3 regions of the Brevundimonas nasdae genome follow, and region 3 is predicted to be linked to each of the others. Evidence: riboswitches for the same ligand, from Rfam matches in the RefSeq annotation. Region 3 holds a riboswitch; each other region holds the start of a gene.
What was found. A riboswitch is a leader RNA that binds a small molecule or an ion and turns the genes downstream of it on or off. The one in region 3 is predicted to bind cobalamin.
Positions count from the first base shown of each region.

Region 1: another riboswitch for cobalamin. It lies ahead of KWG56_RS02785 (acyl-CoA thioesterase); the one in region 3 lies ahead of KWG56_RS14360 (TonB-dependent receptor plug domain-containing protein).
Region 2: another riboswitch for cobalamin. It lies ahead of KWG56_RS08030 (DUF1852 domain-containing protein); the one in region 3 lies ahead of KWG56_RS14360 (TonB-dependent receptor plug domain-containing protein).

Region 1 covers NZ_CP080034.1:576,532-583,714, forward strand. Annotated here, with positions in the region: gene KWG56_RS02765 (GNAT family N-acetyltransferase) at 1-117, shown strand, start outside; gene KWG56_RS02770 (cupin-like domain-containing protein) at 131-1,039, shown strand; gene KWG56_RS02775 (head GIN domain-containing protein) at 1,152-2,045, shown strand; gene KWG56_RS02780 (outer membrane beta-barrel protein) at 2,194-2,970, opposite strand; cobalamin riboswitch at 3,221-3,425, shown strand; gene KWG56_RS02785 (acyl-CoA thioesterase) at 3,730-4,509, shown strand; gene rpsJ (30S ribosomal protein S10) at 4,769-5,074, shown strand; gene rplC (50S ribosomal protein L3) at 5,096-5,845, shown strand; gene rplD (50S ribosomal protein L4) at 5,845-6,483, shown strand; gene KWG56_RS02805 (50S ribosomal protein L23) at 6,483-6,785, shown strand; gene rplB (50S ribosomal protein L2) at 6,790-7,183, shown strand, end outside.
Region 2 covers NZ_CP080034.1:1,647,043-1,654,225, reverse strand. Annotated here, with positions in the region: gene KWG56_RS08045 (SAM-dependent methyltransferase) at 1-820, shown strand, start outside; gene KWG56_RS08040 (flavin reductase family protein) at 829-1,341, opposite strand; gene KWG56_RS08035 (methionine synthase) at 1,433-2,461, opposite strand; gene KWG56_RS08030 (DUF1852 domain-containing protein) at 2,490-3,476, opposite strand; cobalamin riboswitch at 3,585-3,792, opposite strand; gene ku (non-homologous end joining protein Ku) at 3,914-4,762, shown strand; gene ligD (DNA ligase D) at 4,790-7,183, opposite strand, start outside.
Region 3 covers NZ_CP080034.1:2,931,317-2,938,499, forward strand. Annotated here, with positions in the region: gene KWG56_RS14335 (hypothetical protein) at 1-238, opposite strand, end outside; gene KWG56_RS14340 (ElaB/YgaM/YqjD family protein) at 238-582, opposite strand; gene KWG56_RS14345 (fumarylacetoacetate hydrolase family protein) at 720-1,373, shown strand; gene maiA (maleylacetoacetate isomerase) at 1,373-2,008, shown strand; gene KWG56_RS18820 (hypothetical protein) at 2,077-2,220, opposite strand; gene KWG56_RS14355 (aldo/keto reductase) at 2,153-3,010, shown strand; gene KWG56_RS14360 (TonB-dependent receptor plug domain-containing protein) at 2,994-4,820, opposite strand; cobalamin riboswitch at 4,968-5,155, opposite strand; gene mutS (DNA mismatch repair protein MutS) at 5,231-7,183, shown strand, end outside.

The DNA.
Region 1 (7,183 bases), 1.4 Mb from region 3:
GAAGCCTGCGAAGCCTCGCCTGCTGGCCGGTTGAGGGGGGCAGCCGCCGCCGCCCGTTCCGCCGTCGCCAAGCTGGCGTCACGCAAAAAGACGCCTGCGCGCGTCGCCCACGCCTGAGGGGAAACAGATCATGTCCGACCGTCGCACCCGGTATCCCGGCCCCATAGCCGAGGCGAAGATCCATCCGCACACCCTGGTGGAGCAGGGGTTCGCAGAGGATGCGGCCCTAGCCGCCATGCTGGACCGCTATCCGGCCGAGCATTTCGACATCAACCTGTACGACTATGATGACGAAGGTCAGGTCTCGCTGCGGACCGGCGCGCGCGGGCGGCTGTCGGGCGCGGAACTGCTGGAGGCGATCAAGCAGGGACGGCTGTGGGTCAACCTGCGCGAGGTCGAGACCGGCTGGCCTGAACTGTGGGCGGCGGCCATGGCGGACTTTCGCGCTATCCAGGCGACCTATCCGGGGATGCGGGCGGTCAAGAACGCAGGGCAGTTGATCCTGTCGTCGCCCAAGGCCCGGGTGCCCTATCATTTCGACGCGGCGGGGGTGGTGCTGTTCCACCTGCGGGGCAGGAAGCGCCTGTTCATCTATCCGGGCGACGAGCAGCACCTGTCCGAGAAGAACATGGAGCAGGTCGTCACGCGCCAGACGACCGAGGAACTGCCCTATAGGCTGGCGTTCGAGAACGACGCCCAGGTCATGGATCTGGAGCCGGGCGGCGCCCTGACGTGGCCGCTGTATGCGCCGCACCGGGTGGAGAATCTGGACCGGTTCTGCGTCAGCCTGTCGATGGACTTCCAGACCTGGCCGTCGCGCTTCCGCAAGGGGGCGCTGTTCACCAATGCGGTGATCCGCAGCCGGGGCGGTTCGCCCAGGTTCACGGACGGCATGTCGACGCCTGAACTGGCCGCGCGCTGGGCCGCGTCGCTGGCGCTGAAGAAGGTGGGGGCGATGAAGAGCCGGATCGCCCATTTCGAGCGGGACTTCGAGCCGGAAGTCGGCGTCGAGGACGGCGCAGGGGCCTTGCGCTCCTGAACCCGCGACGCCCGGCGTCCGCCAATGTTAAATTGGATTCATGACGCCGAGTTAAAATGACTTTCGGCGCCTGCTCGCGCACCTTCTCATCAGATCCGGGAAGGGAAAGTTCATGAAGTCAGCACTGTTCATCGCCGCCGCGACCGCCGCTCTGGCCGTCAGCGCCGCCGCCGCGCCTGCGTCCGCCGCCGATGTCGAGATTCGCAATGCGGTGGCCCGCGTCGTGGTGATCGTCGAGGATCGTAACGACATCGGCGTGGAGATCACCCAGGGCGCCTCCAACCTTCCCGCCGTCCAGGTGCGTCGCGAAGGGCGCAACGTCCGCATCGACGGCGGCCTGCGCCGCGGCGGCGTGTTCGGCAGCAGCGATGCGATCCGCTCCTGCAACAGCGGCCCGGCCAATGCACGGCAGCCGGGCGAAGGCGCCACGGTCAACGTCGGCGGGGGCGTGGGACGCATCCGACTGGAAGACGCGCCGCTGATCGTCGTGCGCAGCCCCCGAGACGTCGATCTGAGCGCCAGCGGGGCCGTCTATGGCGCCATCGGCCGTGGCGCGCGCTCGGTCGATCTGGGCGCAGGCGGCTGCGGCGACTGGACGGTGGCCAATGTCGACGGAAAGCTGGAAGTGGGCCTGGGCGGCTCCGGCACGATCCGCACGGGCACGTCGCAGGAACTGGAGGCCTCGGTCGGCGGATCGGGCTCGATCTACGCCGGCGCCACCAACAGGCTGAAATCCTCAGTCGGCGGATCGGGCAACATCACCGTGGCGCGCGTTGACGGGCGCGGCGAAGCGGCGGTCGGCGGTTCAGGCGGCATCGCCATCCGCGAGGGCCAGATGCCGCGCTTCTCGGTCGCCATCGGCGGTTCGGGCAACGTGCGGTTCGGTGGAACGACCGGCGATCTGGACGTCTCCATCGCAGGCTCGGGCAATGTGAATGTCGGCGCCGCGACGGGCCAGGTGAAACGCTCGGTCGTCGGCTCCGGGAATCTGAACATCGGGCGCTAAGACCCGAACTCTCCGCCGCGAGAGGAAGGCTCCCGGTCGTGGAACCCCGGGGGCCTTTTTCGCGCCCGCAGCCCAGCGGACGACGGGCATGAAAAAGCCCCGGCGGATCGCTCCGCCGGGGCCTTCTGCATTCGAAAACCCGAAGGTCTTACATCGAGACGTTCTTGGCCGGAGCCTTGAAGCCCGTCAGGACGCGCGTGATCGCGGGGACGCCCAGGTTGGCGCCAGCGCGGTCGCGAGCTTGCAGACCGCCGCCGAAGGCGTAACGGACGTTGAACGACCAGGTGTCGACGTCGACCGACTTGATGTCAGCGCGCGTGTAGGCGGCGCCGACCGAGAACGGCGTGTCCTTGATTTCGTACTCGGCGCCGACGCCGTAGGTCCAGGCGTCAACGCTACCGCCCGTGACGTCGACGTTGTTGTAGCTGACGCCAGCGTTCAGGCGCAGGTTCGGCAGGACGTAGTAGGCAGCGTCGCCGCCGACGGTCCAGACGTCGCCGATGCTGGTGTCGCTCCAGGCGACAGCGCCGGTCAGGGTTGCGTTGGCCAGGTACTTCTGGGCTTCAGCGCCGACGGTCCAGACGGTGTCGCCCGTGCCGATGGTGTTGGCGGCGACGAAGGCGCCGGCGCGGACGTCCGAGGTCCACAGCTTGGTGCCGTGAGCAGCCAGCATGGCCGAGGTGTCGTCGGCGCCCAGAGCCTTGGTGTAGTCGACAGCGCCGTTCAGGGTCACGGTCCAGTCCTTGACGGGCAGGGCGACGGTGCCGTCGACCGACCATACGTCAGCAGCGACCTTGTTGAAGCCGTCTGCGTCGACCGACGGGTTGGTGTAGGAGACAGCGACCGAACCGATGGCGTCTTGAGCGAAAGCCGGAGCGGCGATCATGGTGGCGGCGGCGGCCGTCGCGAGGAGGATCGTCTTCATTGTTCTTTTTCCTTAGCAGTCTGTGCCCCGGAGGGGAGCCGGGGAGGGGGCTGCTATCAGGACCCGGACGATTCCGGCATGAAACCGCCGTTAGATTAAGCACTTGCAACAGTACTGTGACGGTTCGGCCACGGGTTGTGTCTGCAATGTGTCACACTCGCGGAGGACTTGGGGCAAGGGGTTAACGGGCGGCAATTCCGTCATCAGATTAAGGGGGTGTCCGTGTGATTGACGGCGCAGCTGATCTCAGGTCATCTGAAGGCGTCGTGGTCTGCACGGGGTCTTCGGATTGCGTGGAGCTAAGAGGGAAGCCGGTGTGAAACCGGCGCTGCCCCCGCAACTGTAAGCGGCGAGTCGAGGGTCCATATCGTGTCACTGGCGTTCCGGCGCCGGGAAGGCCGGGTCCGAGATGTCGACCCGTGAGCCAGGAGACCTGCCCCGACAGATAACGTCCTCCGGCGGGGTGCCCGGTCAGGCCGCAAGTGCGCCGCCGGACCCGCATGTCCGCGCGGGCGTTCGCGCGTTCCTGCTCGAGACCTGGCCACAACACAGGTTTTCAGCCATGCCCCGCCCAGTCCTAAAGGTGGCGACCCCACGCCTTCCCAGCATCGGCCCGAGGTCTGAGCGGACGAACACGCGCGGCGCCCAGTGGGCCGTAAGGTTCAAGGCCGCTTCGCTGCTGTCCGCAGCGGCCGACCTGTGCGGCCTGATGAACATGACGCAAGTGGTCAGATCCCGGCGAGACGAGGGGGACCGGTCATGAGCGTCACCCTGATCGACATGGTGTTTCCCGGCGACGCCAATCACCACGGCACTCTGTTCGGCGGCGTCGGCCTGGCGCATCTGGACAAGGTGGCCTTCCTGGCGGCGGCGCGTCATGCGCGACGGCCGACGGTGACGGCCAGTTGCGAGCGGATCGACTTCGCTGCGCCAGCCCGAATCGGCGAGATGGTCGAGGCTACGGGCCGCGTCGTGCGCGTCGGGCGCACATCAATGGGCGTGGAGGTCGATCTGTGGGCCGAGGCGCCGGTCAGCGGCGAACGGCGGCTGTGCACGCGGGGCGTCTTTAATATGGTGGCTCCGCGCCAGGAGGGGCAGGGCGATCTGCCGCCGCTGCCCGCCAATGGTCAGAATGTCGGCGACGGCTGGCTGCGGGCGGTGGAGATGGTCTTCCCCGCCTGGACCAATCACTATGGCACCCTGTACGGCGGCGACGCCCTGAAGCTGATGGGCAAGGCCGCCTTTGTCTGCGCCACCAAGGAGGCGCGGGCGGTGATGGTCATGGCGGCGTCCAACCGCATCGACTTCTCCGAGTCTATAAGAGAGGGCGACATGATCGAACTGGCGTCACGCGCCACCAAGGTTGGCCGGTCCTCAATAACCATAGAGGTCGAGCTGTGGTCTGAGGCCCTGCTGACGGGCGAACGCCGCCGCTCCGCCGTGGCGGAATTCGTCATGGTCGCGGTCGATAAGGCGGGCCGATCCAGCCCGATTGCAAAACCCGAAAACAGCCCGCCAGGACACGGTTTCGCCGCTTGACGAAATCGGAATCGGCAGGCATAAGCCACCACTCTTGTTGGACCGGCTGTGCACTTCGGTGCAGACGCGGTTCGCAAGAACGACCTAAGTCACTGTTCTTTGCAGCTTCTTGGGATTTCACGGCCTTCGCGGGCAACTGCGTGGGCCGCTCGTTTTTGCGGATTTGCGTTTCCTGAGGGCTTTTTGCCCGAAGGCCTTCGGTCTTTGAAATAGTTCACAGGGACGCGGTCCTCCGACCGCATTGGAAGTTAGCACCGATATGGATCAAAGCATCCGCATCAGGCTCAAGGCCTTTGATCACCGCGTCCTCGATTTCTCGACGCGCGAAATCGTCAATACAGCCAAGCGCACCGGCGCGACCGTTCGCGGTCCGATTCCGTTGCCGACCCTGATCGAAAAGTTCACCGTGAACCGCTCGCCGCACGTCGATAAGAAGTCGCGTGAGCAGTTTGAAATCCGCACGCACAAACGCGTGCTCGACATCGTCGACCCCACCCCGCAGACCGTGGACGCGCTCATGAAGCTCGACCTGTCCGCCGGTGTGGACGTCGAGATCAAGATTTAAAGTAGAAAGAGGCGGGATCCGATGCGCACGGGCGTGATCGCCAAGAAGCTGGGCATGACCCGCGTGTTCGCCGAAGACGGCGCGCACGTACCGGTCACTGTGCTGCAGCTCGACGGCTGCCAAGTCGTCGGCCAACGTACCCAGGAGCGTGACGGCTACGTCGCTCTCCAGCTGGGCGCTGGCACCAAGAAGGCCAAGAACACGGCTAAGGCTCAACGCGAAACCTTCGCGAAGGCCCAGGTCGAACCCAAGGCCTATGTCACCGAGTTCCGCGTTGATGCGGACGGTCTGCTGGACGTGGGCGCCGAGATTTCGGCTGAACACTTCTTGGTCGGCCAGAAGGTGGACATCCAAGGTGAAACCATCGGTAAGGGGTTCGCCGGCGCGATGAAGCGCTGGAACTTCGGCGGCCTTCGCGCCACGCACGGTGTGTCGATTTCGCACCGCTCGCATGGTTCGACCGGTCAACGTCAAGATCCGGGCCGCACCTTCCGCGGCAAGAAGATGGCCGGCCACTACGGCGCCGAGACCGTCACCACCCAGAACCTGACCGTCGTCCGCGTGGACGCCGAGCGTGGCCTGATCCTGATCAAGGGCGCTGTCCCCGGTCATGACGGGAGCTACGTCAAGGTTCGTGACGCCATCAAGAAGGCCCGTCCGGCTGACGCCCCGTTCCCGGGCGCCGTCAAGTCGTCGAAGGCTGCTGCTCAACCCGCATCGACCCCGGCTGAAGAAGCCCCGGTGGAAGCGACCGAAGGCGGTGAAGCGTAATGAAACTCTCTGTCATCAAACTCGACGGCAAGGCTGCTGGCGACCTGGAGCTGTCGGACGCCGTTTTCGGCATCGCTGACATCCGCGGCGACATCCTGGCCCGCACCGTGAACTGGCAACTGGCCAAGCGCCGCGCCGGCACGCACAAGGTTCAAACCCGCAACGAGAACTCTCGTACGGGCAAGAAGATGTACAAGCAAAAGGGCACCGGCGGCGCTCGTCACGGTTCGCGCCGTGCACCGCAGTTCGTCGGCGGCTCGCGCGCCTTCGGTCCGGTCGTTCGCGACCACGGCTTCTCGCTGCCGAAGAAAATCCGCGCGCTTGCTCTGCGTCACGCCCTGTCCTCCAAGGCGAAGTCCGGCGACCTGATCGTCGTCGACAGCGTCTCGGTCAAGGAAGCCAAGACGGCCTCGCTGCGCGAGACCTTCGGCAAGCTGGGTTGGACCAAGGCTCTCATCATCGCGGGTCCGGAAGTCGACACGAACTTCGGCCTGGCCGCACGCAACATCCCGCACATCGACGTGCTGCCGAACGCCGGCCTGAACGTCTATGACATCCTGCGGGCTGAAAAGCTGGTGCTGACCAAGGCTGCTATCGAGGCGATCGAAGCCCGCTTCAGCGATAAGGAAGCCGCGTAATGGCTGCTCAACCTACCGCCAAGCACTACGACACCATCCTGGCTCCGGTGATCACCGAGAAGGCCACGATCCTGTCGGAGCAGAACAAGGTCGTCTTCCGCGTTGCGGACACGGCTTCCAAGGACGAGATCGCTGCTGCGGTCGAAAGCCTGTTCAAAGTCAACGTCGTCAAGGTCAACACCCTGGTTCAAAAGGGCAAGACCAAGCGCTTCCGGGGTATCCTCGGCCGTCGCGTCGACATCAAAAAAGCTATCGTGACGCTGGCCGAAGGCCAGTCGATCGACGTGACCACGGGGCTCTGATCAGATGGCCTTGAAAACCTACAATCCGACTTCGCCGGGCCGTCGCGCCCTCGTGCTGGTCGACCGTTCGGAGCTCCACAAGGGCCGTCCGGAAAAATCGCTGACCGAAGGCCTGACCAAGTCGGGCGGACGCGGGCAGGGCGGTCGCATCGCGGTCCGCTTCCGCGGCGGCGGCGCCAAGACCCTGTACCGCAAGATCGACTTCAAGCGTCGCAAGTGGGACGCGGTCGGCACGGTCGAGCGTCTGGAGTACGACCCCAACCGCACGGCTTTCATCGCCCTCGTGACCTACGAAGACGGTGAAAAGACCTACATCATCGCGCCGCAACGCCTTAAGGCTGGCGACACGATCATCGCGGGTGAAAAGACCGACGTGAAGCCTGGCAACGCCATGCCGC
Region 2 (7,183 bases), 1.3 Mb from region 3:
CATCCACGCCCACTACGACCTCGGCAACGATTTCTACCAGGCCTGGCTTGATCCCTCGATGACCTATTCGTCGGCGCGGTTCGAAACTGCGGGGCAGGGGCTTCAGGACGCGCAACACGCCAAGTACGCCTCTCTGGCGCGGATGATGGGCCTGCAGGCTGGCCACAACGTGTTGGAGATCGGCTGCGGCTGGGGCGGCTTCGTCGAGTTCGCTGCCAAGGAGATCGGGGCTGTGGTGACCGGCGTCACCATTTCCCGAGAGCAGCATGATTTCGCCCGTCGGCGGTTGTTCGATGCCGGGCTGGCCGACAAGGCCGACATCCGCCTGATCGACTATCGCGACGTGAAGGGCCAGTTCGACCGTGTGGCCTCCATCGAGATGTTCGAAGCGGTCGGGCGAGAGTATTGGGGCGCCTATTTTTCTAAGGTTCACCAGGTTCTGAAGCCGGGAGGACGTGCGGGTCTGCAGATCATCACCATTCAGGAGGAGCTGTTCGACGAATACGACGCGCGCACGGACTTCATCCAGAAATACGTCTTCCCCGGCGGCTCGCTTCCGTCGGAAGCAAAGATGGCGTCGGTTGTCACCGAGGCAGGGCTGCGATGGGGGCAGACGGAGCGTTTCGGGCGCGACTATGCCGACACCTTGTCCGAGTGGGCCCGCCGATTTGAGGGCGCTTGGAACGACATCTGTCAAAAAGACTCACGCTTCGACGACCGCTTCCGCCGTCTCTGGCGCTTCTATCTGGCCTATTGCGAAGCCGGTTTCCGGTCAGGCCGCACAGATGTGATTCAACTTTCGTTGGATCGGGCGTCCTGATCGCTGCGTCACGTGGCAGATGAATGATGGATCGGCGCCAGGGTGTGGAAGTCGCTGGAGTGGAAGACAAGCGGCATTACGTTGTCGGCGGCGGTTGCGCGGTGGAGGCGGAAGAGGACGATGTCGTGGTCGCCGGCGGGGATTTCCTGCTCGACTGAGCATTCCAGCCAGGCCGTCGCGTTCGCGAGAAAGAGGGCGCCGTCGGGGGTGGTTTCGTAGTCCAGTCCCAGGAAACGGTCGCCGGTCTTCTGGGCCAGTTGGCGTGCAACGCCAGAATGGCCATGGCTCAGGAATGAGATGCCAAGGCGTTTTTGGGCTCGCAACTGCCGCCATGTGCCGGAGCCGCGCTTGATGCAGACGGACACCAACTGAGGCTTGAGCGAGACGGCGACGAAGGCGCTGGCGGTCATGCCGACAGGTTGACCGTCCACCATGGCGCACAGGGTGGTCACGCCGGTGGGGAAGCGACCGAAGAGGCGGCGCAGCTCAGCATCATCGCTGATGTTGCTCAACATATTCATGTGTTTGAACCCTGGGGCGCCGCATTCAGAGCGGCGTCGGCGAGCGCTCGGGCTTTTGTCATCAAGCCCGAGCGCCCGCTTCGATCATCTGTCAGGCGGACAGTTCTTTACGGATGATTTCGGCGCCTGCGCCCAAGGCCTTCAGTTTGCCGGTCGCGACGCGACGCGACAGGGGAGCCATGCCGCAGTTTGTGGCAGGATAGAGCTTGTCGGCGTCCACGAACTGAAGGGCCTTGCGCAGGGTGTCGGCGACTTCTTCCGGCGTTTCCACGGTGTTGGTGGCCACGTCGATGGCCCCGACCATGACCTTCTTGCCGCGAATAAGCTCGATCAGGTCCATCGGCACACGCGAATTCTGGGCTTCGAGCGAGATGATGTCGATGCTGGACTGCTGCAGCTTGGGGAAGGCTTCCTCATACTGTCGCCACTCCGAGCCGAGGGTCTTCTTCCAGTCCGTATTGGCCTTGATGCCGTAGCCGTAGCAGATGTGGACTGCGGTCTCGCACTTGAGCCCTTCGGCGGCCTTTTCCAGGGCCGCGACACCCCAGTCGTTCACCTCATCGAAGAAGACGTTGAAGGCGGGTTCGTCGAACTGGATGATGTCGACGCCAGCGGCTTCAAGCTCGCGCGCTTCCTGATTGAGGATTTTGGCGAACTCCCAGGCCAGCTTTTCGCGGCTCTTGTAATGGTCGTCATAGAGGGTGTCGATCATAGTCATCGGTCCGGGCAGGGCCCATTTGATCGGCTGTTTGGTCTGTTGGCGCAGGAATTTGGCGTCGTCGACGAAGACCGACTTCGGACGGCTGACAGCGCCGACGACGGTCGGGACGCTGGCGTCATAGCGGTCGCGGATCTTGACGGTCTTGCGGGTTTCGAAATCGACGCCGTCGAGGTGTTCGATGAAGGTCGTGACGAAGTGCTGGCGCGTCTGTTCGCCGTCGCTGACGATGTCGATGCCGGCGTTCAGTTGATCGCTCAGGGACAGACGCAGGGCGTCCTGTTTGCCTTCGATCAGTTCGTCGCCTTGCAGTTTCCAGGGCGACCACAGCGTCTCGGGCTGGGCCAGCCAGGCGGGCTTGGGCAGGCTGCCGGCGGTCGAGGTGGGGAGAAGAGTTTTCATGGTGGCGACTTTGTTGTTCTGGGTCTGATCAGGCGGCGAAGTTGGCGGACCACTGGTCGAGAACGGCCTGATGCGGCTTGATGAACCGTTCCTCGACGAACTTGCCCTGTTCGACGGCCAGGCGGTTGCGTTCTTCGCGGTCGTAGACGATCCGGGTCAGCGAATAGTCCTGGTATTTCAGGCTGGGCTGATACTGTTCCGAGGCGGGCGAGTTGGCGTTGTAGATCTCGGGGCGATAGATCTTCTGGAAGGTCTCCATCGTGCTGATGGTGCTGACCAGTTCGAGATCGGTGTAGTCGGCCGTCAGGTCGCCGATATGGTAGAAGGCCAGGGGGGCCACGCCGTTTCGCGGCATGAAGTAGCGGACCTTCATCCCCATCTTCGCGAAATACTGATCGGTCGGCGAGAACTCGTCATTCTCATATTCGAGGCCCAGGGCAGGGTGTTCGGCGCCGGTCCGGTGGTAGGTCTTGTTGCTGGACACGCTCAGGCAGATGACGGGCGGCTTGCTGAAATTATCACGATAGGCGCGTGAGTTCAGGAAATGCTTGAACAGCTTGCCGTGCAGATCGCCGAATCCTGCTGGCGGACCAGCATTGGGGTGGGTCTTCAAATGCTCCGGCAGAACCACGCTGAAGTCATAGTCGCGGACGTAGGAGGAGAAGTTGTTCCCCACGACCCCTTCGATGCGCTCACCGGTGTTCTTGTCGATGATCGTCGTCTGAAGGATTTCGATCAGGGGGAAGGCCTCGCCGCTGTCACCGGCGACGACGCTCATCTCGACGGTGATGATCTGCAGTTCGACCGTGTAGCGATCGCCCTTTGGATTGTCCCAATGGGCCAATGAGTTGAAGCGGTTGTCGATCATCCGCAGGGTGTTGCGCAGGTTCTCCTGACGGCTCTCACCGCGCGCCAGATTGGCGAAGTTGGTCGTGATCCGCGTGTTCTCGGCAGGGCGGTAATCCTCGTCGAGCGCCGTGCGCTTGATGATGAAGGTGAATTCGCTGCTCGCCATGGTCTCTGCCGTTGATGCTGTGGCGAGACAGCGGACAGGGACGCGCGAACGCACACGCGGAATCGTTCCAGCGCAGCATTCATGCGACCTGGCCGGACACCCCGCCGGAGGACGTTATCTGTCGGGGCAGGTCTCCTGGCTCGCGGGTCACGGCTTCGGGTCCGGCCTTCCCGAGAGCGAATGCTCTCAGTGACACAAGATGGACCCTTAGCTCGCCGCTTACAGTTGCGGGGGCAGCACCGGCATCGCACCGGCTTCCCTCTTAGCTTCGCGCCGCCCGAGAGCGACGTGAAGAACCTCGACCATTGGAAATTGCCACAATCGCCGCTCATGTCAATCAAGATATAAAGATATCTTTATGTGATTATGCGATGTCGGTTCCCGTGCCGCGAACGGAAACGCGCCTGACGCATTCCATTGGCCAAGGGAGAAGCAACATGGCCGCACGTCCGACCTGGCAAGGGCATCTGAAACTGTCGTTGGTCACCTGTCCGGTGGCCCTCTTTACGGCGACGACCAGCACCAATGACGTGCGGTTTCACCTGATCAATCCGGACACCAACAACCGCATCCGCATGGTGCCGACGGACCCAGACACCGGGCCGGTGGAGCGCAGCGATCTGGTGCGCGGCTATGAGGTGTCCAAGGACGAATATGTTCTGTTCGACGACGCCGACTTCGATCAGGTCAAGCTGGAGAGCACCAAGACAATCTCCATCGACAGGTTCGTGGATGAAGCCGACATCGACCGCCTGTACTGGGCCGATCCCTTTTTTGTCGTGCCGGAAAAGGGGGCGGGCGTCGAAGCTTTCGCCGTCATCCGCGACGCCATGAAGAAACAGGGCAAGGTGGCGTTGGGGCAACTGGTGCTGCGTGGCAAGGAACGGCAGTTGGCGCTGGAAGTGCGCGACAAGGGTTTGATCGCCTACACCCTGCGCGCCCATGACGAGGTGCGCGACGCCGCCGACTATTTCGACGATATCCCGACGGTGAAGGCGGACGCCGACATGGTGGAGATCGCAGCGCGGATCATCGGCCAGAAGGAGGGCGACTTTGACGCCTCCCAGTTCAAGGATCGCTATGACGAGGCGCTGCGCGAGATGATCAAGGCCAAGGCCAAGGGCGGCAAGGGCCTGGTCGACATCGCAGAACCGGACGACACCAATGTCATCGACCTGATGGCGGCGCTGAAGAACAGCCTCAAGGGCGGCGGAGGCGACAAGAAGCCCGCTGCCAAGAAGGTGCCGGCGAAGAAGCCTGCGGCCAAGAAGAAGTCGGCCGCCTGATCCTTTACGGGCAAGGAGGAGAGAGGTTCAGAGGCCCATCTTCTTCAGCGCAGGTCTCAGGTTCGCCGCTGACGCGCGGAAGTCCGCCCATGGGTCCGACTTCTTCAGCAGGGCAGGGTAGGTCCACAGGTTGAAGGCCGCCGGGTCGAGGCCCGGCTTCACCTGGTCCCACGACAGAGGAAAGGCGATCCCGGCGCCGGGCCGCGCGCGCGGCGACCAGGGCGCGACCGCCGTCGCCATACGGCCGTTGCGCAGATAGTCGATGAAGATCTTGCCGCCCCGCGCCTTCTTGGCCAGGGTGGTGGTGAAACGGTCGGGCGCATCGACGCGGATCGCCTCTGAAACCGCCTTGGCGAAGGCCTTGTTCTGGTCCCAGGTCACCCGGGATCGGGCGTCGGTCTTGATGGGCGCGACCACATGCAGGCCCTTGCCGCCGGTTGTCTTGACGAAGGGCGTCAGGCCCAGGCCCTCCAGTCTCGCCTTCACCACCTTGGCCGCCGCGATGACGTCCGCGAAATCCAGGCCTTCGTCGGGATCGAGGTCGAAAGTGATCTGCTCCGGCGTCTCCGGGTCGCCAGGCTTGCAGCCCCAGGGATGCAGCTCCAGTCCGCCCGACTGGCCGATGGCGACCAGACCGCCGACATCGACGGCGGCGACATAGGGGGTCCGCGCCTTGACGTCGATCAGCTTCAGGCGCGGGTTCGATCCGCTCATGGCGTGCCGCTGGAAGAACATCTCGCCGCCTATGCCTTCGGGGGCGCGGATGATGGATGTAGGGCGATCCGCTACATGAGGCAGGATGCGCTCCGCCGCCGCCTCGTAATACCGCGCCAGGTCGGCCTTGGTGATCGCGGGCCGGTCGCCGACAGCGGGCCACAGCACCTTGTCAGGGCTGGACAAAGTGACGCCAGCGACCGTGACCTTGCCGGGTTTCGAGGTCGGGCGAACTGTCGTGGTCGTCTTCTTCTGCGGCTTCATGTCGGCGGGCGGCTGCGGGACCTGGGTGACCTCGGCGGCGGGCTTGTCCTCACGCAGCCCCTTGAACGCCGCCTGACGCAGCGACCCAGCCTCGGTGTATCCGCCGTGTTCGATCTCGGCGACCAGCACGGGTTTCAACCAATGGATGTCCTTGGCCGCCTTGGGTGCGCCCGGCCCGGAAAATGGGCTCTTGTCCGCCGCCTCGGCCTTCAGGGCCGGGACCAGGGTGCGGGTGACGGCCTCGCCATAGCCCGTTCCGACCCGACCCAGATAGCGCAAGCCCCCGTCCTTCCGCACCCCGACCAGCAGAGAGCGGAAGCGCGTGCCGCCCTCTGACGACCAGCCGCCGATCACCACCTCGTCGCGGCCCCGGCACTTGGACTTGACCCAGCTGGTTGATCGTCCGGCATGATAAGAGGCGTCCAGCTTCTTCGAAATCACGCCTTCCAGATGCATCCGGCAGGCGCTCTCCAGCACCGCCTGACCGGTCGAGGCGAAATGCTCGACATAGCGCAACCGCGCCGCGCCCGACTTGCCCACCCGGTCCACATAAGCCTGAAGCCGCGCCTTGCGGTGCGACAACGGCAGTTTGCGCAGATCCTCGCCGCCCTCGAACAGCAGGTCGAAGGCGAAATAGACCAGGCGGTCCGTGTCGGCGTCCGAGATCGCCGCCTGAAGCGCGCTGAAATCGGGCATGTGGTCGTCATCCAGCGCGCACAGTTCGCCGTCGATCACCGCGTCGGGCCAACCCGACGCATCCGACGCCAGTTCGGGAAACCGGTCGGTCCAGTCCAGGCCCTTGCGGGTTCTCAAGACCGCCTTGCCGCCGCCGACGCCGATCTGGATGCGATAGCCGTCGAACTTGATCTCATGCGCCCAGCCCGCCGCGCCGGGCGGATGATCGACGGCCTTGCACAGTTGGATCGGAACGAACGGCGGCGGTTTGGTCGCTGTGGACGCCGCCGCCTTGGTGGGCTTTGGCTTGTCGGGGCCCTTGCGTCCCGTCGGCTTGGAGGACGTCCACTGGGTCTCGCCATCGGCGATCTGGGCCAGCGACCGGCCTGTGGTGATCGAGGCGTCGATTTCGGACAGGGCGTCGCCTTCGCCCGCCACGGCGTATTCGTCCTTTTCCTTGAGCAGAAGCCAGTTGTTGCGCTGCTTTCCGCGCCCTTGGGGTTTGTCCCGATCCGCTTTCAGCCGGATCAGCGCCCATTTTCCCTTCAGCCGTTCGCCGTGCAGGATCATCTTGATCTGCCCCTTGGCCCAAGCGGCTTCCAGGTCCGGCTCCTGCGGCTCCCAGGTTCCGACGTCCCACATCTGCACGGTTCCAGCGCCGTAGTTGCCGCTGGGGATGGTCCCCTCGAACGATCCGTAATCCAGCGGATGGTCCTCAACCTCGACCGCCAGGCGTTTGACGGAGGTGTCACGCGACGGGGCCTTGGT
Region 3 (7,183 bases):
GGCCTTCCGGTTCGTCGTCCTCATCCTCGTCGTCATGCCCATCGCCCTTCAGGAAGACCAGGGACGTGATCAGGGCCACAAGCGCGAACAGTCCGAAGGTGACGGCTGCGGCGCCCAAGGGCGTCAGCACCAGGCTCAACCCATAGAAGATGGCCAGCCCGAGGAAGACCACGGCCAGAAACAGGCTGGCGGCGACCACGCTGACCGCCACAAGGCGCTTTATGATGCCCTTGAACATCAGCGACGACGGCCGGCGAGCAGCAGGCCGATCACCACGCCGACGCCCAGGGCGATGGCGGTGGATTGCAGCGGACGCTCTTGCACGCGCTCGACGACATAGCGCTGGGCTTCGTCCAGACGCTCGGCGGCGTCGTCATAATACTCGCGGCCCTGTACGCGGGCCTTTTCGTAATAGTCACGGGCCTGTTCGCGCACTTCGTCGCTCTTGGCGCGCAGACGGGCTTCCGCCTCGCTCGCCTTTTCGCGCAGGCGCTGGGTTTCCTCGCGCGCGCCGGTCTTCAGATCCTCCTTGAGGGTCTTCAGGTCGTTCTTGATGTCTTCTCGTGCCTTGGTGGTGGCCATGATGCGCGCTCCGATTTCAAGCTTTACAATAGAATAGGGAAGCCCGACTGCCAACGCCACACCGTGGTCAAGGTTCCCGCAACGCAACAAAGCGACTGGCTCTCGTCAGGCGCCAATCGTCGCATTAGAAGAAACGCATGACTCGCTGGCTGTTTCCACCCCGCCCGACCCCGTCCCTGCCGATCGTCGGCGACGACCGACGCTTTGCGGTTCGCCGCATCCTGTGCGTGGGCCAGAACTACGCCGCCCATGCGCGCGAGATGGGATCGGACCCGGAAAAACAGACGCCCTTCTTTTTCTCCAAGCCCGGCGACGCGGTCGTGTCCGATGGCGCGAACCCGGCCTATCCGACCGCGACCGGAAATCTGCACTATGAGGCCGAACTGGTCGCCGCCATCGGCGAAGACAGCCAGATCATCGGCTGGGCGGTCGGCTGCGACCTGACGCGTCGCGACCTGCAGGCCGAGGCCAAGAAGGCGGGCCGCCCGTGGGATGCGGCCAAGGGCTTCGACCAGTCCGCCCCCTGCGGCCCCCTCACCCTGGGCGCCCTGCCCGATCCGGCGGGGGTCATCAGCCTGACGGTGAACGGCGAGACGAAACAATCCGGCACGCTGGACGACATGATCCTGAACCCCGCCCGCATCGTCGAGGCGGCGGGCAAACTATGGGCGCTTGAGCCCGGCGACCTGATCTTCACCGGCACCCCGTCGGGCGTCGGCCCCGTGGTGAAGGGCGACAGGGTCGTCGTCAGCATCACGTGTCTGGAAACCCTCAGCTTCGAGATCGTCTGATGATCCTGCACGGCTATTGGCGTTCCGGCGCCAGCTACCGGGTCCGCATCGGTCTGGCGCTGAAGGGCCTGGACTATGAACTGTCGGCCCATGACCTGCGCAAGGGCGAGCAGAAACAGGCCGACTATCTGGCGCTGAACCCCCAGGGCATGGTTCCCGCCCTTCAGGACGGCGATCTGGTCATCACCCAAAGCCCCGCCATTCTGGAGTGGCTGGAGGAGACGCACCCCGAACCGGCCCTGCTGCCGAACACCGCCAACGACCGCGCCATCGTCCGCGCCATGGCCGCCCTTATCGGCTGCGACATCCACCCGCTGAACAATCTGCGCATCCTGAAGTCCCTGCGTCACGACTTCAACGCCGATCAGGACGCCGTCGACGCCTGGGCCGCGCGCTGGATCGCGCCGGGATTCGACGCCCTGGAGACGCTGGTGAAGCAGCACGGGCGCGGCTGGAGCTTCGGCGACGCCCCGAGCCTGGTCGATTGTTATCTGATCCCGCAGCTGTATTCGGCGCGCAGATTCAACATCGATCTGTCGCCCTGGCCGGTTCTTCTGGCGGTCGAGGAGCGTGCGAACGCCCACCCCGCCTTTGTTTCCGCCCACCCGGACCGCCAGCCCGACGCCGACGCCTGAGCGCATATCAGCGGTGGATAAGTAAGGATCGCGTAACGTCTCGCTCAGCGTCCCTTAAGTATTCCGCGTCATTGTCCGAGGGTGACGTATTCTCCCGCCACACCTTCGGCGTCTTCGCCCACCCATCGCCTGGCCCTCGCCGTGGTGACCGAGCCTGCGCGTGCGACGTCCGCCTTCATGACCGCGCCGTCCGGCGCGCGGGAGGAGGCCATGCGTTTCCTGCTGCAGACCGGGGCGGACGCGGGCGTCAAACTGATCGCCACCCGGCCTGAAGGCGACAACGAACGTCTGCTGGGACAGGCCTGGCCCTTCCCCTCGCCCTTCCAGGTCACCGTCCGCACCGTGGCCCTGAGCGAAGGTCTGGACCGGATCGAGGCCCGCGCGCGCCGTTCGCTGGAGCGGATGGGCCTGCCGCGCGGCGAGGTGCTGCTGGTGTCCAACGCCGCCGATCTGGCCGGCGCAGAAGGCCGCGCCCTGTGGGATCGCCTGCAGAAGCTGAAGGACCGGGGTCTTTACCGCAGCATCGGATTCTGCGCCTCGCTTGAGGATCAGCCCGCCATGCTGGCGCGGCGGCTGAATGCGGATGTCGTGCAACTGCCCTGCAATCTGCTGGACCAGCGCGCCGTTCGCGAGAACGTGCTGGACGCGGTCAAGGACGCCGGCGCGGCCGTGCATCTGTCGTCCGTCTTTGCAGGCGGCCTGCTGTTTGCGGGCGGGGATGATCTTCCGCCGGAGCTGGCCGAACACGCCCAGGCCCTGTCGCGCACGCGTCGGCGCCTGGCCGAGCAGCGCTGCGACCCCATGCAGGCGGCCCTGGGTTACGCCCTGTCGCTGAAGACCGTCGACAAGATCGTCGCCAGCGTGGCCTCCGCCGCCGAACTGCGCGCCATCCTGGCCGCCGCCCACGCGCCCTGCCCCGACCTGGACTGGTCGACGCTGGCGCTGGAGGCGCCGGCGGGTTTCACCGCCGACGCCCGCGCCCGGATCAGTAGCGCAGCCTGATCCCGACATAGCCCGAACGACCGGGCTCGCCGTAACCGAACACCTGCTGATAGTGTTTGTCGGTCAGGTTCTCGATCCGCGCGGTCAGGGTGATGTTGTCCGTCAACACATAGGCCGCGTTCAGATTGCCCGTGACAAACCCCTTGCGGACCACGGTCGAGAAGCCGCCCGAGTCATCCTGATCGTCTTCTGCACGCACCGTCAGGGTGCCGGACAGACGCTCGCCGGTCCAGCCCAGGGTCGCCGAGGCTGTATTTTCCGGCACGCGCAACAGGCGCGCGCCCGTCGTGCGGTCCGTGGCGTCGGTCCAGGCATAGGCCAGGGTCAGGTCGAAGCCTGCGCCCAGACGCGCGCTGCCTTCCAGCTCGACGCCGTCAGAACGGGTCTTGGCGATGTTGATGTAGCGGCCTGCGACGTAGGAGATCTGGTTTTCGATGTTCAGGCGATAGACCGTCGCACGACCGTCGAAACGACCATCCGGCGAAGCCCAGCCCAGCGCCAGCTCGACGCTGTCGGCGGTTTCAGGCTTCAGTTCCGGCCAGGGTTTGGGCGCATAGCACCAGTCGCACAGGGCCTGGACGACAGTCGGCGCCTTGAAGCCGGTGCCATAGGCGCCCGAGACGGTGAAACCCCCGTTCAGGTGATAGGCGGCCGAAACCCGGCCCGTGGTCTTGGAGCCGAAATCGTCGGTGTCGTCGTAACGCAGACCGCCCGTCAGGTTCAGTGCGCCCGCATCATATTGCGCCATGCCGAAGACCGAGGTCGTGCCCAGATCCCGCGACAGGCCCGTGGACAGGTCGCCCTTGGATTCTTCACGTTCGGCGCCGAAGGCGTAGGCGATGTTCTGGGTCTTGCCGTCCGCCTGCCAGCGATAAACCTGACGGTCGCCACTGAAGGTCGAACCGGCGCCGCCGCTGTAGGTGGTGCGTTCGATGTCCGAGGCCGAGACGCTGAACTGATGCTTCAGACCAAAGGCCTGGGTGGTGACCCGCGCAAAGCCGGACCACTGCTCGCTGTCCGCCGTGTCGTCCGTATCGGCCAGGCTGTAGTTCGGGGCCGGGAAACCGTCTATCTCGACATGGCTCTTCACCCAGCGGACAGAACCGTCGATCTTGGTCGTGTCGTTGAAGGCGTAGCGACCCTTGGCGCCGACGGTGGTGTTGCGAAGGCCGTCGCGCTCGGTGTTGCCGTCGCGCTCGTCGGCGGCCGAGATGCCGTCGGTTTCAAAGCGCGAGACATAGGCGCCGAATGCGTATTTGTCGTTGGCGACGCCCGCCGACAGGCGGCCGCGCACGGTCGAGAAACTGCCGGCTTCAGCCTCGGCGCGCATGCCCTGGACTTCCTGGGTGGTGAAGGAGATCACGCCGCCGATGGCGTCCGACCCCCACAGCGACGACTGCGGGCCGCTGAGCACTTCGATGCGGTCGATGTCGGCCAGTTCAAAACTGCCGAAGTCAAAGGCGCCATTGATCTCGGCCGGATCATTGACGGGCGCCCCATCCACCAGAACCAGAGTCTTTCCGGGCGCGGCGCCGCGCATGCGGACCTGGGTCAGGCCGCCGAAGGCGCCGGTGCGGGCGATGGACAGGCCTGGCACGGTCGTCAGGATGTCGGCGGCGAAGACTGCGCCATGTTGTTCAATCGTCTGGCTGTCGATGACGCGGGCGCCGGGCGTGTCGGCGACGATGGCGGGCAGGCGGGTGGCGGTGACGACGACGTCGCTGACCTGCACCGCGTCTTCGGCCATGGCGGGCGCGGCGATGGCGACGACCGAGAGCGCGGCCGAGGCGAGAAGAATGGAACGCTTCATTGAGCGAAATCCCCGTTGCGGCCCCGCGAATGCGCGCGAGAGACCGATGTGAACGAACCGATCCGCCAGACCCGCTGGGGGCTGGACGGCGCAAGATCGGGTCGCTGCAACGGAAAGAAACCGCGCCTCCGCCTATTCCCGGACAGGGGCGAGCGACAACAGGCGGCCAGGTCTCCTGGCTTGCGGTTCAACAAACATCGCCCTCGCCTTCCCAGTCCTTGGACCAGTGACGCCGGGATCGCGGACCCGGACGGACGACGTTCTCGCCGCCTACAGTTGCGGGAACAGCCGTGGTGTCTGACCACGTTCCCTAAACCGCCTGTTGGAGGCTATCGCAGGGGGGACAAGCCTGTGCAAGGCTGGCGGAACGGGCTTGAGGCGTCGGTTGCGATCCGTCACCCTAGGGCCACATGAACGCGCCTGTGACCCATCCCCCCGAAATCGCCGCCGCCATCGAAGGCGCGACGCCCTTCATGGCCCAGTATCTGACGGCCAAGGCGGGGCAGACGGACGCCATCCTGTTCTTCCGCATGGGCGACTTCTACGAGCTGTTCTTCAAGGACGCCGAGGTCGCGGCGGCGGCGCTGGGCATCACCCTGACCAAGCGCGGCAAGCATCAGGGCGAGGACATTCCGATGGCCGGGGTGCCGGTCCATGCGCTGGACGGCTATCTGGCCCGTCTGATCCGCATGGGCCACAAGGTCGCCATCTGCGAACAGCTGGAAGACCCCGCCGAGGCCAAGAAGCGCGGCGGCAAGGCCGTGGTGAACCGGGGCGTGGTGCGGGTGGTCACGCCCGGCACCCTGACCGAAGACAGCCTGCTGGATGCCCGCGGCGCCAACCGTCTGGCGGCGGTGGCGGTGCGCAAGGGACGGGCCGCCGTCGCCGTGGTCGAGCTGTCGTCGGGTGCGGTCGACAGCGTCGCCTGTTCGATTGAAGACCTGGGCGCAGCTCTGGCGGCGTTTCGCCCGTCAGAGGTTCTGGTCACCGACCGGATGTATTCTGACGAGACGACGCGCGACGCCCTGAACGGATCGGGCGGCGTGGTCCAGGCCCTGGCCTCGGCCATCGCCGAGCCGCAGGCCGCGCGGACGCGGGTCGAGCGCCTGTACGGCGTGGCGGCCCTGGATGGTTTCGGCGCCTTCGAGGAAGGCGAGGTTTCGGCGCTGGGCCTGATCGCCGCCTATCTGGAGACGACCCAGGCCGGCAAGGTTCCGGCCCTGGCCCCGCCGCGCCGACTGGGCGACAGCGGCTTCCTGGCCATCGACCCGGCGACCCGGACCAGTCTGGAGATCGACCGCACCCAGCGCGGCGAGCGGGAGGGGTCGCTTCTGGCCTGCATCGACCGCACCGTCACATCGGGCGGGGCGCGGGCGCTGGCGGAACGGATCGCCCGGCCCTTGCGTGATCCGTTGGCGATCAACGAACAGCTCGACGCCGTCGAATGGATGCTGGAGCGGCGCGACCTGCGGCGCGACCTGCGCGACGGCCTCAAGGCCTCATCGGACGTGGCCCGCGCCGTCGGGCGTCTGGCGCTGGGACGCGGCGGCCCGCGCGATCTGGCCGCTGTCCGCATCGGCCTGACGATCGCGGAAGGCATCGCCGGTCTGTTTGTCGGTCAGGTTGATCCCCTGACCGGCCAGCCGCGCCGTATCGCCCTGGCGCTGGACCGGCTGACCCTGTCGGCTGACCTGTCGCGGCTGAAGGCTGATCTGGCCGACGGCCTGATCGACGAACCGTCGCACCTGGCCCGCGACGGCGGCTTCGTGCGCCCCGACTATCGCCCCGAACTGGACGCCGCCCGCAGTCTGCGTGACGACAGCCGCCGCGTGGTCGCCGATCTGGAGGCCCGCGCCGTCGCCGAATCCGGCGTGCCGTTCAAGGTCAAGCACAACGCCGTGCTGGGCTATTTCCTGGAGACCTCGGCCAAGACGGCGGAGGGCCTGCTGCGCGCGGGTCCCGACAGCCCCTTCATCCACCGCCAGACCTTGGCCAATCAGGTCCGCTTCACCACCGTCGAACTGTCGGAGCTGGACGCAAAGATCAGTCAGGCCGGACATCGCGCCCTGGCCATCGAGGGCGAGATCTTCGAGGCCTGGCGGCGCGAGATCGCCCGTCTGGCCCAGCCGCTTCAGGCCGTGGCCGAAGCTCTGGCCGAACTGGACGCCCACGCCGCCCTGGCCGAATGGGCGCAGGAGGTCGGCGCCACCCGCCCCGTCGTCGACGACACCCTGGTCTTCTCCGTCGAGGCCGGACGCCACCCCGTGGTCGAGGCGGCGGTGAAGGCGCAAGGGTCGCCCTATACGCCCAACAACGCCCGTCTGGACGGATCGGGTCAGGACTGCGCCCGTCTGGCCATCGTC